3 linked regions of the Antarctobacter heliothermus genome follow. The protein of the gene in region 2 interacts with the protein of the main gene of each other region in a pairwise test. Links are inferred from orthologs where the notes say so. Each region holds a gene or a part of one and is shown on either strand. Other genes may lie near its edges.

The links. The genes of interacting proteins can lie anywhere in the genome.
Region 1: the proteins of ndk (region 2) and ANTHELSMS3_RS13595 interact in binary tests that used the Escherichia coli proteins (3 or more experiments, as listed by UniProt). The link is inferred for Antarctobacter heliothermus from one-to-one orthologs.
Region 3: the proteins of ndk (region 2) and ANTHELSMS3_RS21090 interact in binary tests that used the Escherichia coli proteins (3 or more experiments, as listed by UniProt). The link is inferred for Antarctobacter heliothermus from one-to-one orthologs.

The regions. Positions count from the first base shown.
Region 1 is NZ_CP022540.1:2,844,884-2,850,060, forward strand. Bases 660-3,658 are described here. They hold ANTHELSMS3_RS13595 (uracil-DNA glycosylase), read right to left. Parts: upstream 2,497-3,658; coding sequence 1,822-2,496; downstream 660-1,821. Other genes in these bases: moaC (cyclic pyranopterin monophosphate synthase MoaC), read right to left, coding at 660-1,025; trpC (indole-3-glycerol phosphate synthase TrpC), read right to left, coding at 1,022-1,825; trpD (anthranilate phosphoribosyltransferase), read right to left, coding at 2,493-3,512; ANTHELSMS3_RS13605 (anthranilate synthase component II), read right to left, coding at 3,509-3,658. Also shown: ANTHELSMS3_RS13580 (molybdopterin molybdotransferase MoeA), read right to left, coding at 1-552; more of moaC, read right to left, coding at 549-659; more of ANTHELSMS3_RS13605, read right to left, coding at 3,659-4,090; ANTHELSMS3_RS13610 (divergent polysaccharide deacetylase family protein), read left to right, coding at 4,279-5,177. UniProt on the Escherichia coli protein: Excises uracil residues from the DNA which can arise as a result of misincorporation of dUMP residues by DNA polymerase or due to deamination of cytosine.
Region 2 is NZ_CP022540.1:3,096,114-3,101,008, reverse strand. What follows is about bases 1,383-4,099. They hold ndk (nucleoside-diphosphate kinase), read right to left. Parts: upstream 3,094-4,099; coding sequence 2,671-3,093; downstream 1,383-2,670. Other genes in these bases: ANTHELSMS3_RS14815 (ABC-F family ATP-binding cassette domain-containing protein), read left to right, coding at 3,298-4,099; ANTHELSMS3_RS14825 (endonuclease/exonuclease/phosphatase family protein), read left to right, coding at 1,863-2,585; ANTHELSMS3_RS14830 (hypothetical protein), read right to left, coding at 1,383-1,822. Also shown: ANTHELSMS3_RS14840 (isocitrate lyase/PEP mutase family protein), read left to right, coding at 1-771; ANTHELSMS3_RS14835 (TfoX/Sxy family protein), read left to right, coding at 768-1,109; more of ANTHELSMS3_RS14830, read right to left, coding at 1,178-1,382; more of ANTHELSMS3_RS14815, read left to right, coding at 4,100-4,895. UniProt on the Escherichia coli protein: Major role in the synthesis of nucleoside triphosphates other than ATP. The ATP gamma phosphate is transferred to the NDP beta phosphate via a ping-pong mechanism, using a phosphorylated active-site intermediate.
Region 3 is NZ_CP022540.1:4,454,854-4,459,840, reverse strand. The notes cover bases 1,520-4,328. They hold ANTHELSMS3_RS21090 (5-formyltetrahydrofolate cyclo-ligase), read left to right. Parts: upstream 1,520-2,551; coding sequence 2,552-3,106; downstream 3,107-4,328. Other genes in these bases: ANTHELSMS3_RS21080 (AEC family transporter), read right to left, coding at 4,279-4,328; ANTHELSMS3_RS21085 (DMT family transporter), read right to left, coding at 3,109-4,032; mgtE (magnesium transporter), read left to right, coding at 1,520-2,549. Outside these bases: guaD (guanine deaminase), read right to left, coding at 1-1,044; more of mgtE, read left to right, coding at 1,155-1,519; more of ANTHELSMS3_RS21080, read right to left, coding at 4,329-4,987. UniProt on the Escherichia coli protein: Involved in the removal of 5-formyltetrahydrofolate.

The sequences.
Region 1 (5,177 bases), 250 kb from region 2 along the record:
GTCGCCGGGCATGACCAGTTCATTGCCGGTGGAAATCAACGCTACCCTCGGTTTGCGGGCGACGGGCACCTCGGCAATGTTCATCGCCGCCAACAGCGCCACGTCCTGCGGGGAGAGGCGTTTGGGGGCATCGACCGTCTGGCCGATGCGGAAATCGGTGCCGGCGGGGCGGATGTAGGGGTTTTTGTCCAGATCGGTGTTCAGGGTGATGGTGTCGCCGTCGCGGGTGACATCTTCCTGAATGATGATGCGGGCCGCGCCCTGCGGCACCGGCGCGCCGGTAAAAATGCGCACTGCCTGACCCGTGCCAACGGAGCCGTCAAAACGCTTGCCCGCCGCACTTTCCCCAATCACGGTGAACCGTTGCCCCGGCGCGGCCTCAGTCACGGCGTAGCCATCCATCGCAGAGGCGGCAAAGGGAGGCTGATCTCGCCGCGCGGTGACGGGACGCGCCAACACGCGGCCCGCAGCCTGAACCAGCGGTACGGTTTCCACAGGCAGCGGTGTGGCAAGGGCAAAGAGGTGGTCTAGGGCCTGGGTGACGGTGATCATGTCGCCTCAAAACGTCCGGATTTGCCGCCGTCTTTCAGTAGCACGCGGATGCCGCCAATCTCCATCGCCTTGTCCACGGCCTTGACCATGTCATAGACGGTCAGCGCGGCGGTCGAGACGGCGGTCAGTGCTTCCATCTCGACCCCGGTTTGGCCGGAAGTCTTGACCGTTGCAGTGATGCGCAGGCCGGGCAGGTCGGGATCTGGCGTCAGGTCTACGGTGACTTTTGTGATGGGCAGCGGGTGGCAGAGCGGGATCAGCTCGGGCGTCTTTTTCGCACCCATAATCCCGGCAAGGCGTGCCACGCCGATCACGTCACCCTTTTTGGCGCGGCCCTCGGTGATCAGGGCAAAGGTCTCAGGCGCCATTTTCACTTGACCCTCGGCGGTGGCGATGCGGTCGGTCACCGGCTTGTCTGAGACATCGACCATATGCGCGTTGCCCTGCGCATCGAAATGGGTCAGCCCGCTCATGCTGGCACCGGGTTGGCCAGCAGGGTACGGGTTGCCTCGGCCACATCGGTCTGTCGCATCAGGCTTTCACCAATCAAAAAGGCGCGGGCGCCGTGGGCGGCCATGTCAGCCAGATCGGCGGGTGTGTTCAGACCGGACTCGGAGATCAGATAGCGATCTTCGGGGATGCGTTTCGACAGATCGCGCGTGGTGTCCAGCGTGGTCTCAAAGGTCTTGAGGTTGCGGTTGTTCACGCCGATCAGAGGGCTGTTCAGCGTCAGCGCGCGATCCAGTTCGGCCCCGTCATGCACCTCTATCAGCGCATCCATACCCCAGCTTTGCGCGGCGGCCTCCAGTTCTGCGGCCTGCGCATCCGACACTGAGGCCATGATGATCAGGATGCAGTCCGCGCCAAGGGCGCGCGCCTCGGCCACCTGATAGGTGTCGTACATGAAATCCTTGCGCAGGGCGGGCAGGGCACAGGCCGCGCGGGCGGCGGTCAGGAACGGTTTCGCGCCCTGAAAAGACGGCGTATCGGTCAGCACTGACAGGCAGGTGGCCCCACCGGCCTCATAAGCGCGGGCCAGTGTCGCGGGATCGAAATCGGCGCGGATCAGCCCCTTGGACGGAGAGGCCTTCTTGATCTCGGCGATCAGGCCATAGCCCTTTTCCGATGCCGCCATCAGCGCCCCGGCAAAGGGTCGTACGGGCGGCGCGGCGCGGGCTGCGTCCTCAACCTCTGACAGGGGTTTGGCGGCTTTGTCGGCGGCCACTTCGTCCAGCTTGTAGGCTTTGATTTTGTCGAGGATGGTTGTGGTCATGGGGCAGGTCTTTCTGGCGTCGTCCAGTTGATCGGCGTCTGGCCACCGTCTTTAAGCCAGTCGTTGATGCGCGAAAAGGGCCGCGAGCCGAAAAAGCCGCGCCGGGCTGACAGCGGCGACGGATGCGGACTGGTCAGGATCAGGTGGTCCGGTCCCGCGATGTGTTTGGCAAAGCCCTGCGCATGCGCCCCCCAAAGCAGGAAGGCGCGCGGTTGGTTCGACAGCGCGGCCAGCACCTGTTCGGTCAGACTGGACCAGCCGAGTTTGGCGTGCGCCCCCGCCTTGCCCGCCTCCACCGTCAGCGCGGTGTTGAGCAGCAGCACGCCCTGTTCGGCCCAGAACCGAAGGTCGCCGTTGGGCGGTATGGCCCCCAGATCCTCCTGCATTTCCTTGTAGATATTGGTCAGGGAGCGGGGCAGGGGACGCACGTCTGGTTCTACCGAAAAGGCCAGTCCATGCGCATGGCCCGGCGTCGGATAAGGATCCTGTCCAAGGATCACCACGCGGGTGGCCTGCGGTGGACAGGCCTCCAGCGCGGCAAAGATCTGCGGGGCAGGCGGCAGCACCGGCGCGTCGCTTTGGGCAAGATGCGCCGCGATGCGGGGCAGCTCCTGCGCGAAGAACAGCAGGTGCTGCCAGTTTTTGGGCGGTGTCGGGGGCGTGACGCTCACGCCGCCTGTGTCGCCTTGGCCAGCGCCTGCACCTTGGCCAGCGCCGCGCCGCTGTCGATGCTTTCAACCGCCCGTTCCACACCGTCGCGCAAGTCTGTGGCCTGACCTGCGATCACCAGCGCTGCGGCCGCATTCAACAGTACCGCATCGCGATAGGCCGAATGCGCCCCGTCCAGCAGCGCGCGCATGGCCTTGGCGTTCTCCTCGGGTGAGCCACCGATGATGTCCTCAAACGGATGCACGGGCAGACCTGCGTCCTCGGGGTGCAGTTCCGCCTCGTGGATGCTGCCATCCTCTTCCAGCGCGGCGATCCAGCTAACGCCGGTGATGGTCAACTCATCGGTGCCGTCAGAGCCGTGGACCAGCCATGCCCGTTCCGACCCCAGCTTGCCCAGAATCTCTGCCATCGGGCGGATGAGTTCGCGGGTAAACGCGCCGGTCAACTGGCGTTTGACGCCCGCCGGGTTGGTGAGCGGCCCGAGGATGTTAAAGATCGTGCGGGTGCCCAATTCGGCCCGGACCGGACCGACATGGGCCATGGCGGGGTGGTGCATGGGGGCCATCATGAAACAGATGCCGACCTCGGCCAGCGCCTTTTCCACCTTGTCGGCAGAAAGCATGACCTCAATCCCCATCTGACCCAGCGCATCCGCAGCACCGGATTTCGACGACAGGTTGCGGTTGCCATGCTTGGCCACGGTCACGCCCGCACCGGCCACCACAAAGGCCGTGGCGGTCGAGATGTTCAGCGTGCCCTTGCCGTCGCCGCCGGTGCCGACGATGTCCATCGCGCCGGCAGGGGCCGCGACCTTGTTGCATTTGGCGCGCATGACGGCAGCGGCGGCGGCGTATTCATCCACCGTCTCGCCGCGCGTGCGCAGGGCCATCAGCAGACCGCCGATCTGGGCCGGGGTGGCCTGACCAGCAAACAGGATGCCAAAGGCTTTTTCCGCCTCGGCGCGGGTCAGTGGGCGGTCGGCGCTGGTGCCGATCAGGGGGCGCAGGTCATCGCTCATGCCGGCACCTTCAGGACGTCGAGAAAGTTCTGCAACATGGCATGCCCATGTTCGGAGGCGATGGATTCCGGATGGAATTGCACGCCGTGGATCGGCAGGTCGCGGTGCATCAGGCCCATGATGGTGCCGTCCTCCAGCTCTGCCGTGACTTTTAATGTCTCGGGCAGGTCTGAACGGCGCACCACGAGGCTGTGATAGCGGGTTGCCTTGATCGGTGAGGGCAAGCCTTTGAACACGCTTTCCCCGTGGTGGTGCATTGAGCCCATCTTGCCGTGCACGATCTCATCATGGCGCACAACAGTCCCGCCAAAGGTTTGACCGATGGTCTGATGGCCAAGGCACACGCCCAACAGCGGCGTGCCCGTCTCTGCGGCGGCCTCTGTCAGCGCAAGGCAGATGCCCGACTGGTCCGGCGTGCCGGGGCCGGGGGACAGGACGATACCCGCCGGGTTCAGCGCCATTGCCTCTTGCACATTTAACGCGTCGTTGCGCCAGACCTGTACATCAGCCCCCTGTTCGCCCAGATAATGGACGAGATTATAGGTGAAACTGTCGTAGTTATCGATCAGGAGCAGCATGGCCGGGCCTTCGTCAGCTGGGTCTGGTTTCAGGGGTATTGCGCGGGGACGCGAACGGGGGCTAGCGGCCCATGGCCACGTCGCGGTATACATGCACAGGCCGTAATGGTGGCGTCAAGCCCGGCAAGGGTGCAAGACTACAGGACAAAGGCACCGGAACAGGTGCTTGAGAAGTCGGAGAGAGCAGCATGGCACGCGGAATTCTGTCTGGGGCAATTTGGGGTGTGGTGTTCTCTGGGGCGGGTCTGGCGGCGATTTCGCTGAACACGCCACTGCCAGAGCAGGGCGCACTGGTGCCGCCGCCTGTGAGCAATGTGGACAGCAGCCTTTTGGCGGATGGACCAGATCCGCAGCCTGAAATTGCCGCGCCGGAACCTGTGACGCCAGAACCCGAAGTACCAGAGCCAGAACCAGAACCAGAGCCAGAGCCAGAGACTCCCGACCCGTCAAAGCCGCGCGTGGTGGAAACGCCCGAGAGTGATCCGGCGGCCAAGCCCGACCTGTCCAAACCCGGTGTTCGGCCGCAACCGGAAACCGGGGTGGACCGTCCGCTGGTGCCCGCAGGCACGGCGCCCGCGCCTGCCGACCCGGTGATTGCCGGGGCCGATACCGCGCCGCCGGTGCCGCCGCAGGTGGGCCTTGCGCCCGACGCGCCCGAAAGTGCCGCACCCGATGTGTCGGATGCGCCGCGGCTGGCAGGACAGGACAGGCCGGTTCTGCCCCCCGTGCAGGGAGCAGCCCCCGGCGCGCCGCGTCCCGAGGCGCAGCCGGTCATCGTCACCGGCCCGGCACAGCCCCCAGCCCCGGTGGTGCCGGATGTTGATCGTGCTCTGATCCCCGAAAGTGTTGATCCTGCCCCCATGCCGGACTCGCCCGATATCCCCTTTGCTCGCGAACCTGACCCGGTCGCGCCCACGCCTGAACCGGCCCCTGAACCGGTCGCCCCCGCGCCAGAGCCAGAGGTTGCAACCCCGGCGCCAGCACCGGCTCCCGGCGGCCCGGTCATCGGCAAACCCGCAACGTCCCTGTTTGATCGCACGCCGGATGTCGCTCCCGTCGTCGACCCGGAAGCCGATCCGGATCAGGC
Region 2 (4,895 bases):
GGCGATCCGTTCATCCTTGCCAACGCGTGGGATGCCGGATCGGCCAAGATGTTGGTCGACCTTGGGGCCAAGGCCATTGCCACATCTTCGGCGGCCCACGCCTTTACGCTGGGCCGTTCAGACACCGGCACCATCACCCGCGATGAGGCACTGGCCCACGCGCAGGATCTCATCGCTGCCGTTGACGTGCCCGTATCAGGCGATTTCGAAAACGGCTTTGGCGAGGCACCCGAAACTTGCGCCGAAACTGTGCGTCTGGCCGCCGAGATCGGTCTCGCTGGCATCTGTATTGAGGACACGGCCCTGCCGGGCACCGCGCCCTATGATGCCACGCTGTCAGCCGAACGCATCCGCGCCGCCGCCAGCGCTGCCCGCGCCTTGCCGCGAGATTTTTTTCTTGTGGCACGCGCCGATGGCATCCTGACCGGCCACTACGACATTGAAGAGGCCATCGCCCGCATTCAGGCATTCGAGGCCGCAGGCGCCGACGCCGTTTATGTCCCCGCCCCCCCCTCAATGGAGGCGCTGGGTCGGTTGGTCAACGCCACCAGCCTGCCCTTCAATGCGCTGGTGTCCGGCCCGTTCACCAAACACACCCGCGCCGAATTTGCCGCTCTTGGCGTCGCGCGCCTGTCGCTTGGCTCGGCCTTGGCCCGCGCCACATATCGCACGATCCACACCGCCGGAGAGGACATGTTCCGCGCGAACGGTCGCTTTGACACGCTGTCAGATGGCCTGCCCTTCGACGTATTGAACCCCATGCTGAAATGAGCGGTACGCCAGTCAGCGCCATCCGCAATCTTGGCCCGGCGTTCGAGGATGCCTGCACTGCGGCCGGCATCCCCGACGCCGAGAGCCTTCGTGCCCTCGGCGCGCATGAGGCCTACCGTAAACTGCTGCTCGCCGGCCAACGTCCGCATTTCATCGGCTACTACGTCTTGCACATGGCACTGCAAGGGCGTCCGTGGAACGACTGCAAAGGCGCGGAAAAGGACGCACTGCGCGCGCAGTTTGACGGGCTCAAGGCAGAAACCAAGGCTCCCGCGCAAAGTGCGTTGGACAAGATCCTGAATGAGATCGGCGTGATCGCGAAACCCGAACAACGCTGATCCGCCCAGATTACTCACTTGCCTACACCCGACAGTGTCGCGCCAATGCAAACTCCGGGCACCGCGCCCTACCTTTTCTTGCGCAGCTTGCCGTAGAATCGCTCGTTCGCTTGAACAAACTGATCCAGCACCTTGCCCAGACCGCCAAGCTGACGCCCTTTGAGGAACAAGAACCCCGCAAAGGCCCCAATTGCCGCGCCTGCGGTGTCGATGATCAGGTCCGTCATTGTGTCCACCAGCCCGGATTTCTGCATATTCATGCCGAAAAGCTGATCCATGCTGAACTCAAAGATTTCCCACATGGCACCGATCGACACTCCGACGCAAAAGGCCAACGCGGCCAATGCCCAAGGCGGAGCGGCATATCTGTCCCCTTCGAACAGCATGAAAATCAACAGAAATCCCATTAGACCAAAGCTGAGCGCCGACGTGAAATGCAAAACCACATCCCACCACCAAAAGCGTTCGTAAAAGTCCGCGACTTCGCCCAGAAACAAGGTCGCGAAGATAAACAGCACAATGCCCGTCAAGAACGGTTTTGGAAGCTCGATACCCAGATACCCAGCAAATCGCTGCGGCAGAAACGTCAGGACCAATGTCGACACGGCGACAAAGACCGCAGACCACGTCTGGGTCATCGCCCCTATCACGGCTTCGACCACCAGGACCGCCTGAATGAACAGGACAACGAGAGAACTCTTGATGTGGAACATCTGGGCTTCTTTTTCAGGTCTGCCTCCCAATATATAGACCATGTCGGATTCTTCACCCCTTCGCCTTGCCAGCTACAACATTCGCGCGGGCCTTGGCTCTGACCTGCGCCGCGATCCGTTGCGGGTGCTGTCGGCGATTTCCGCGCTGGATGCGGATGTGGTGGTTCTGCAAGAGGCTGATTTTCGTCTTGGGTCGCGCCATTCTGCCCTGCCGCGCGACAGGATCGAGCCCGAAACCGGCCTGCGCCCCCTGCCCGTCGCACGCAACGCCGTCAGCCTTGGCTGGCATGGCATCGCGGTTCTGGCCCGGCCTGAGCTGACCGTAGATCAGATCCACCACTATCCTTTGCCCGGACTGGAACCACGCGGAGCGGTCTCCGTCGATCTTCCCGGGGTTCGGGTGGTCGGCGTGCATCTGGGCCTTTTGCGTCATTCGCGCCGCCAGCAACTGGACTTTATCCGCAACGCACTGGACGCCCTGCCGCCCCTGCCCACAGTCATTCTGGGCGATTTCAACGAATGGTCGCGCAAGGTGGGTCTTGGCCGACTAGCACAGCGCTACAATATCGTGACGCCGGGGCGGACGTATCCGTCGACCTTGCCACTGGGGGCGCTGGACCGCGTGGCCCATTGTGCGGCGCTAGACATCCGGGTACTTGCGCCGCCGCGCAAGGAAAACGGGCGCCACCCGTCGGATCATCTGCCAATCCTTGCTGAAGTGCACCACACAAGACGATCACAGCCAAGGCCGCTGCAGCAATAACAGACCGCGCCCTGCCCTCTAAACCGCAACAAAAAAGGCCGCCCCAAAAGGACGGCCTTTCAGCAAGATAGAGAACAGGACCGGCTCAGCCGACCAGTTCAAGACCCGAGAAGAAGAATGCGATCTCTTCTTTGGCGGTGTCCGGCGCGTCCGACCCGTGGACCGAGTTTTCGCCAACCGATTCGGCAAACTCTGCGCGGATGGTGCCCGGTGCGGCGTCGGCGGGGTTGGTTGCGCCCATGACTTCGCGGTTCTTCAGGATGGCGCCTTCGCCTTCCAGAACCTGCACGACAACCGGCTCCGACGCCATGAATTCGCACAGTTCGTCATAGAACGGACGCTCCGAGTGGACGGCGTAGAACTGGCCAGCCTGCGCCTTTGTCAGGTGAATACGCTTTTGCGCGACGATGCGCAGGCCCGCTTCTTCGAACTTGGCGTTGATCTTGCCGGTCAGGTTGCGGCGGGTGGCGTCGGGCTTGATGATTGAGAAAGTGCGCTCAAGGGCCATGGGATGCTCCATCGGGTTATCCCCGGACGTTGTGTCCGGGTCATGAATGATGCGCGGGGCGGTAGCATGGGCCGCGTCGATTGGAAAGCCCGCCAATGAAACGCGGTTTTGACCGCAGTGGAAATTTCATGGAAAATTTATCTCTGACCACCGAAGCAACGCCGTGCATTGACACCCCCGCGCGCCTCTGGCACGCGCCGTCCCATGTTGAAGATCGAAAACATTTCCTTTTCCGTGGACGGCCGCCCGCTGTTCGACGGAGCCAGCGCCACAATCCCGGACGGTCACAAGGTTGGCCTCGTCGGGCCCAATGGCGCGGGCAAGACCACGCTCTTCCGACTGATCAAGGGTGAGCTGACGCTGGACGGGGGCGACATCTCGTTGCCACAACGCGCCCGCATCGGCGGCGTCAGTCAGGAAGTGTCCGCGTCAGAGACCTCGCTGATCGACACCGTGCTGGAGGCCGACACAGAACGCGCCGCCCTGATGGCAGAGGCAGAGACCGCCACCGGTGTCCGCATCGCCGAGGTTCAGACCCGTCTCGCCGACATCGACGCATGGAGCGCCGAGGCCCGCGCCGCCACGATCCTCAAGGGTCTCGGCTTTGACGACGACCAGCAGAAACAGCCCTGCTCTGCCTTTTCGGGTGGCTGGCGGATGCGAGTTGCACTGGCAGGCGTGCTCTTTGCCCAGCCCGACTTGCTGCTGCTGGACGAACCGACCAACTATCTGGATCTCGAAGGCGCACTGTGGCTGGAAAGCTACCTGATGAAATACCCGCACACGGTGATCGTCATCAGCCACGACCGCGGACTATTGAACCGGGCTGTGAACACGATCCTGCATGTCGAGGACCGCAAGCTGACCTATTACGGCACGCCCTATGACGGTTTCGTCAAGCTACGCGCCGAAAAGCGCGCACAACTCAGCGCCACCGCCAAGAAACAACAGGACCGCCGCGCCCATCTGCAAGGGTTTGTCGACCGTTTCCGCGCCAAGGCCTCCAAGGCCAAACAGGCCCAAGCCCGCCTCAAGATGATTGAGCGGATGGACATGGTCACCCCGCCCGAAGAGGCCGCCAAGCGCGTGTTCTCTTTCCCGCAGCCCGATGAACTGTCGCCGCCGATCATCAACATTGAAGGCGGTTCAACCGGTTATGGCGACACCGTGGTGCTGCGCAAACTGAACCTGCGCATTGATCAAGACGACCGCATCGCGCTGTTGGGCAAGAACGGTCAGGGCAAGTCCACCCTGTCAAAATTGCTGTCCGACCGCCTGCCACTGATGGACGGTCGCATGAGCCGCTCGTCCAAGCTGCGCATCGGTTACTTCGCCCAGCATCAGGTCGACGAACTGCATCTGGATGAAACGCCGTTGCAGCATCTCCAACGCGAACGCCCCGGCACACTGCCGCCCAAACTGCGCGCTCTGCTGGCGGGCTTTGGCCTGATGGCAGCGCAGGCGGAAACAGAGGTTGGTCGTCTGTCCGGTGGTCAAAAGGCGCGCCTGTCGCTGTTGCTGGCGACGCTAGACGCGCCGCACCTGCTGATCTTGGATGAGCCGACCAACCACCTTGATATCGAATCGCGTGAGGCGCTGGTTGAGGCGCTCACCGCCTATTCCGGGGCGGTGATCCTTGTCAGCCACGACATGCACCTGCTGTCGATGGTGGCGGATCGTCTTTGGCTGGTGGGGGGCGGCACGGTCAAACCTTATGAGGACGACCTTGACGCCTACCGCACCATGTTGCTGACGCGGGATGCCCCGGCCAAACCGGCGAAATCCTCCAAATCCGCGCCCGA
Region 3 (4,987 bases), 1.4 Mb from region 2 along the record:
CGGGTGCAGCGCGCGGCCGCGCAACTGGGCGATCTCATAGGCTGCCGCCATGCTGCGCATCATGGAAAACGACGACCCGCCGCCGGTGTCAGTGGCCAGCCCGATGCGCTGGTTGTCACGGGTCAGCCCGTCCATGTCGAACAGGCCCGACCCGATAAACGTGTTCGAAGTCGGGCAATGGATCAGCGCGGCACCGACCTCTTGCAGGCGGTGCGCCTCTCGCGGTTCAAGGTGGATGGCATGACCGTAAAGGCCGTTGGCCCCCAGTAGCCCCGCCTGCTCATAGGTATCAAGGTAATCGCGCGCCTCGGGGAACAGCGATTTCACCCAAGCGATTTCGTCCACCTGTTCGCTGAGATGGGTCTGCATCAGGCAATCGGGGTGTTCGGCCCACAGTGTCCCCAGCGCCTGTAGCTGCGCAGGCGACGAGGTGGGTGAAAAGCGCGGTGTGATGACGTAGGAAAGGCGATCCTGCCCGTGCCAGCGGGTCAGCAGCGCCTTGCTGTCGTCATAGGCGCGCTGTGCGGTGTCGCGCAGCCCCTCTGGCGCGTTGCGGTCCATGCAGGTCTTGCCGCCCAGCACGCGCATGCCGCGGGCGCGGGCCGCCTCAAACAAGGCATCGACGGAGGAGGGGTGGATGGTGCAATAGCTGCACACGGTGGTGGTGCCGTTGGCCAGCAACAGGTCCAGATACCGCCCGGCGATCTCTGCCGCATAGGCCGGATCGCCAAAGCGCATTTCCTCTGGAAAGGTATAGGTGTTCAGCCAGTCGATCAGCCGTTTGCCCCAACTGGCGATCATGGCGGTCTGGGGATAATGGGCGTGCGCATCGACAAAGCCGGGCAGCAGCAGGGACGCGCCATGATCGGTCACGCTGGCGTAGTCACCTGTGCGCAGATCCTCGGCCTCTCCCACGGCGGCGATCATGCCATCCTCAACCACCAGCGCGCCGTCACGGCTGTGGCGCGCGGTGTCGAGCCCGTCGTGAAACGGGTCGCCGGAAAAGGTCAGCGTCTGACCAAGGTGCAAGTGCTGTTTGCTCATGCAGCAAAGCCTAGGGGGGCTTTCGGAAAAGGTAAATCTCTGATGCCCCCCTGTTGCCCGCTCTGTGCATGACTTATTGTCTAAGCGAAGCAGTGTGAGGGCGAAAAACCATGGCCGAAGACCTGGAGGCAGACACCACCGAGGCGCCCGAGCGCGACGACGCCTATGCCCTCGACCGCAAGGCCGTGTCGGCGATCCTCTATGCGGTGGATGTCGAGGATCGCGCCCAGCTGACAGAGCTGATGGAGCCGCTGCACGCGGCGGACATCGCCGACCTTCTGGAACAGATCAACGCCTTTGATCGCGGTCGGCTGATCCGGCTCTACGACAAGGAGATCGACGGCGAGATCCTGTCGGAACTCGACGAGGCGTTGCGCGAAGAGGTGATTGCCGCGCTGACGCCGCAGACACTGGCCGAGGCGGTGCGCGAACTGGACACCGACGACGTGGTCGATCTGGTCGAGGATCTGGAGACTGCGCAGCAGGACGCCATCCTTGACGCGCTGGAGGCCGGGGATGCGGCGGCGGTGCGCCAGTCGCTGGCCTATCCGGAGTTCTCAGCCGGGCGTCTGATGCAGCGCGAGGTGGTCATGGCCCCGGAATACTGGAGCGTGGGCGACGCCATCGATTATATGCGCAGTTCGGAGCATCTGCCGGAGCAGTTCTATCATGTGATTCTGGTAGACCCTAAGTTGCGCCCGGTTGGCAACGTGACGCTGGGCAAGATCATGTCGTCGCGGCGCGACGTTCTGCTGAAATCCATCGTCGAGGACACCTTTCACACCATCCCGGTGACACGGGATGAGGGAGAGGTGGCCTATGCCTTCAACCAGTACCACCTGATTTCCGCCCCGGTGGTGGATGACAATGAGCGGCTGGTGGGGGTGATCACCATCGACGACGCCATGGCGGTGCTGGACGAGGAAAACGAAGAAGACATCCTGCGGCTGGCCGGTGTGGACGGCGAAAGCCGCCTGTCGGACAAGGTGATCGAAACCACCAAGCGGCGCTTTCCCTGGCTGGCAGTGAACCTGTTGACGGCTGTCATGGCCTCGCTTGTGATCTCGCAGTTCGAAGAGGCGATCACGCAGGTTGTGGCGCTGGCGGTGCTGATGCCGATTGTCGCCTCGATGGGCGGCAACGCAGGCACCCAGTCGCTGACCGTGGCGGTGCGTGCGCTGGCGACCAAGGATTTGACCGGGTCGAACATCTGGCGGGTGATCCGGCGTGAGGTCGCGGTGGGGCTGATCAACGGGATCGCCTTTGCGGTGATCATGGGGATTGTCGGCATCGTCTGGTTCGGGTCGCTGCAACTGGGCGGTGTGATCGCGGTGGCCATGGTGGTCAATCTGGTGGTCGCCGGGCTGGCCGGGATCGCGATACCGGTGATCCTTGAAAAGGCCGGGGTGGACCCGGCGCTGGCCTCGGGCGCCTTTGTGACGACGGTGACCGATGTGGTCGGCTTCTTCGCCTTCCTCGGGCTGGCCGTCTTGGTGCTGTTGTGACGCTGGCCGCGCGCAAGGCGGCGGCACGCAAGGCGGGCTTTGCCCGCCGCCAGCAGGCGTTTGACACCCAAAGGCCCGGTGCCGCGGGCAAGCTGAGCGAGGTGCTGGCCGGCTACCGCGGGGTGCCTGTATCGGGGTTTCTGCCGATCCGCACGGAAATCGACCCGGTCCCGGCCATGGCAGAGGCCGCAGCCCACGGCCCCGTCGGCGTGCCGGTGATCATGGCCAAGGCGACGCCGCTGAAGTTCGCCCGGTGGGAGCCGGACTGCACGCTGGTTGAGGGCGCGTTCAAGGTGATGATCCCCGACCCGGCCGAGTTTCTCGAACCAGAGGTACTGATCGTGCCGCTGATCGCCTTTTCACGCAGCGGCGGGCGGCTGGGCTATGGCGGCGGGTTCTACGACCGAACGCTGGAGATGCTGCGCGCCAAACGGCCAACCTTGGCCATCGGATTTGCCTTCTCCGCGCAAGAGGACATCGATCTGCCGCTGGAACCTACGGATCAACCATTGGACATGATCGTCACCGAATCCGAGGTCATCACACCCAAACCCTGACCTCAGATCGGCGGCGCGGGTGGCTTGGCGCGCAATTCCAGCCGCCGCTCGCGCTCGAACACATACAGACCAGAGGCGACGATGATCGCAATGCCGACCCATGTCAGCGGCGTGGGGAAGTCGCCAAACGCCAGATAGCCGATCACCGTGGCCCCCACGATTTCCAGATACTGCAACGGCGCGATGGTGCCCGCAGGCGCAAGCCGCAACGCATAAGTCAGGAACAGATGTGAGACCGTCGCCACCACGCCAACCCCCAACAGCGTCCAGACCGCGCGCCCTTCGGGCCAGACCGGATCGAAATAAAGGTTGCCAGTGCCGTTGAAGATCAGCAGCGGCGGCAGGATCAGCAAGGTCGCCGCCAGTGCCGTGTGCCCCTGCAAGACCAGCGGATGCAGCCGCCGCGCCATGGCGCGCGTCATCAGCATGTAGATCGAAAACAGCGCCGCCGTGACCAAGGGCAGAAACGCCACCGGCCCCAGATCGGAAAAGCTGGGTCGGATCACCAACAAGGCCCCGCCAAACCCCACGGCGCAGGCGGTCAGACGACGCCAGCCCACCGGCTCTGCCAGAAACACCGCCCCCATAAGGATCAGCACAAACGGTTCGACAAAAAAGATCGAAATCGCATCCGCGATCGGCATGTAACGCAGCGCGGTAAAGAAACATCCCGTCGCTGCCACCAGCGCCGCCGCTCGCGCCAGATGCAGCCAGACATCTCGCAGCGACATGCGCAGGCTGTGCCCCAGAAACCCGGCCAGCGGCAACAGGATCGCTACCTGAATGGCAAAGCGATAGACAAGGATCTGCGACACCGGCACCACCTCGGGCGTGGCCTTGGCCATCGCGTCCATCACGGGCGCAAACGCGCAAAAGGCCAGCATGAAAAGAATGCCAAGGGTGGTGCGCTCGGATGGGGGGGACATGAAACCTCACAGATGTGTCGCGCCACATGACCTGCGCCGCACTTAAATGTCAAAGCGGATCGCCCCGGTTTCTTCTGTCCAAAAATATCCCGGGGGAGGCGACCGCAGGGAGACGGGGGCAGCGCCCCCTGTCACCTATCGAACTTTGGCATCGGTCGCGATGAAAGGACAAACTCTTCAAGGCACCAGATTCCATGCCCGGGCAGGCTGCCATCACAGGTGGGGCGATCCCACTCGACGCCGCCGTCAGGGCAGCACGGACAGCCACATCCACGCGGTGATTATCGACAGCGCCGTGGTGATCAACACCGCCGAGGCCGCCACCCGCCGCGCCCGTCCGTACATGTTGGCAAAGACATAGACATTGAATCCCGGCGCCATGGCGGCGGTCAGCACCGCAGAGCGCAACGCCTCGACCGACAGGTTGGTGATCGTGCCCAGTGTCCATGTGATGGTGGGATGCAACACCAGCGAGATCACGCAGATATAGGCGATCACCCGACCGTCTCCCCGCGGCCTGTAGCGGCAAAGGACGCCGCCCATGCCGAACAGCGCTGCGGGCAGGGCGGTGCGGATCATCATGTCCAGCGCGTCTGTGGCGACTGTGGGCAGGGACAGGTCGGCGAGATTGGCAAACATCCCCAGACCGATGCCGATCACCATGGCGTTGCGGAACATCGCCCGACCGACCTTGCCCGGCAGCGCCCGGTTCGAAATCCCGGCAGATCGGGCGCGGACAATCTCCATCGCGGTGATGCCGACGCCATAGCAGAACGGCGAATGCAGCGCGACAATCACATAGTTGGCTTGCAGGGCGTCGCTGCCATAGGCGCGTTCGGTCAGGGCCAGGCCGATCACCACCGTGTTGGCGAACAGGCAGCAGAACCCGATGGTTACCGCATCCTCCCAGTCGCGCTTGAACAGATAGCGCGCGCCCAGCAACCCGGCGGTAAAG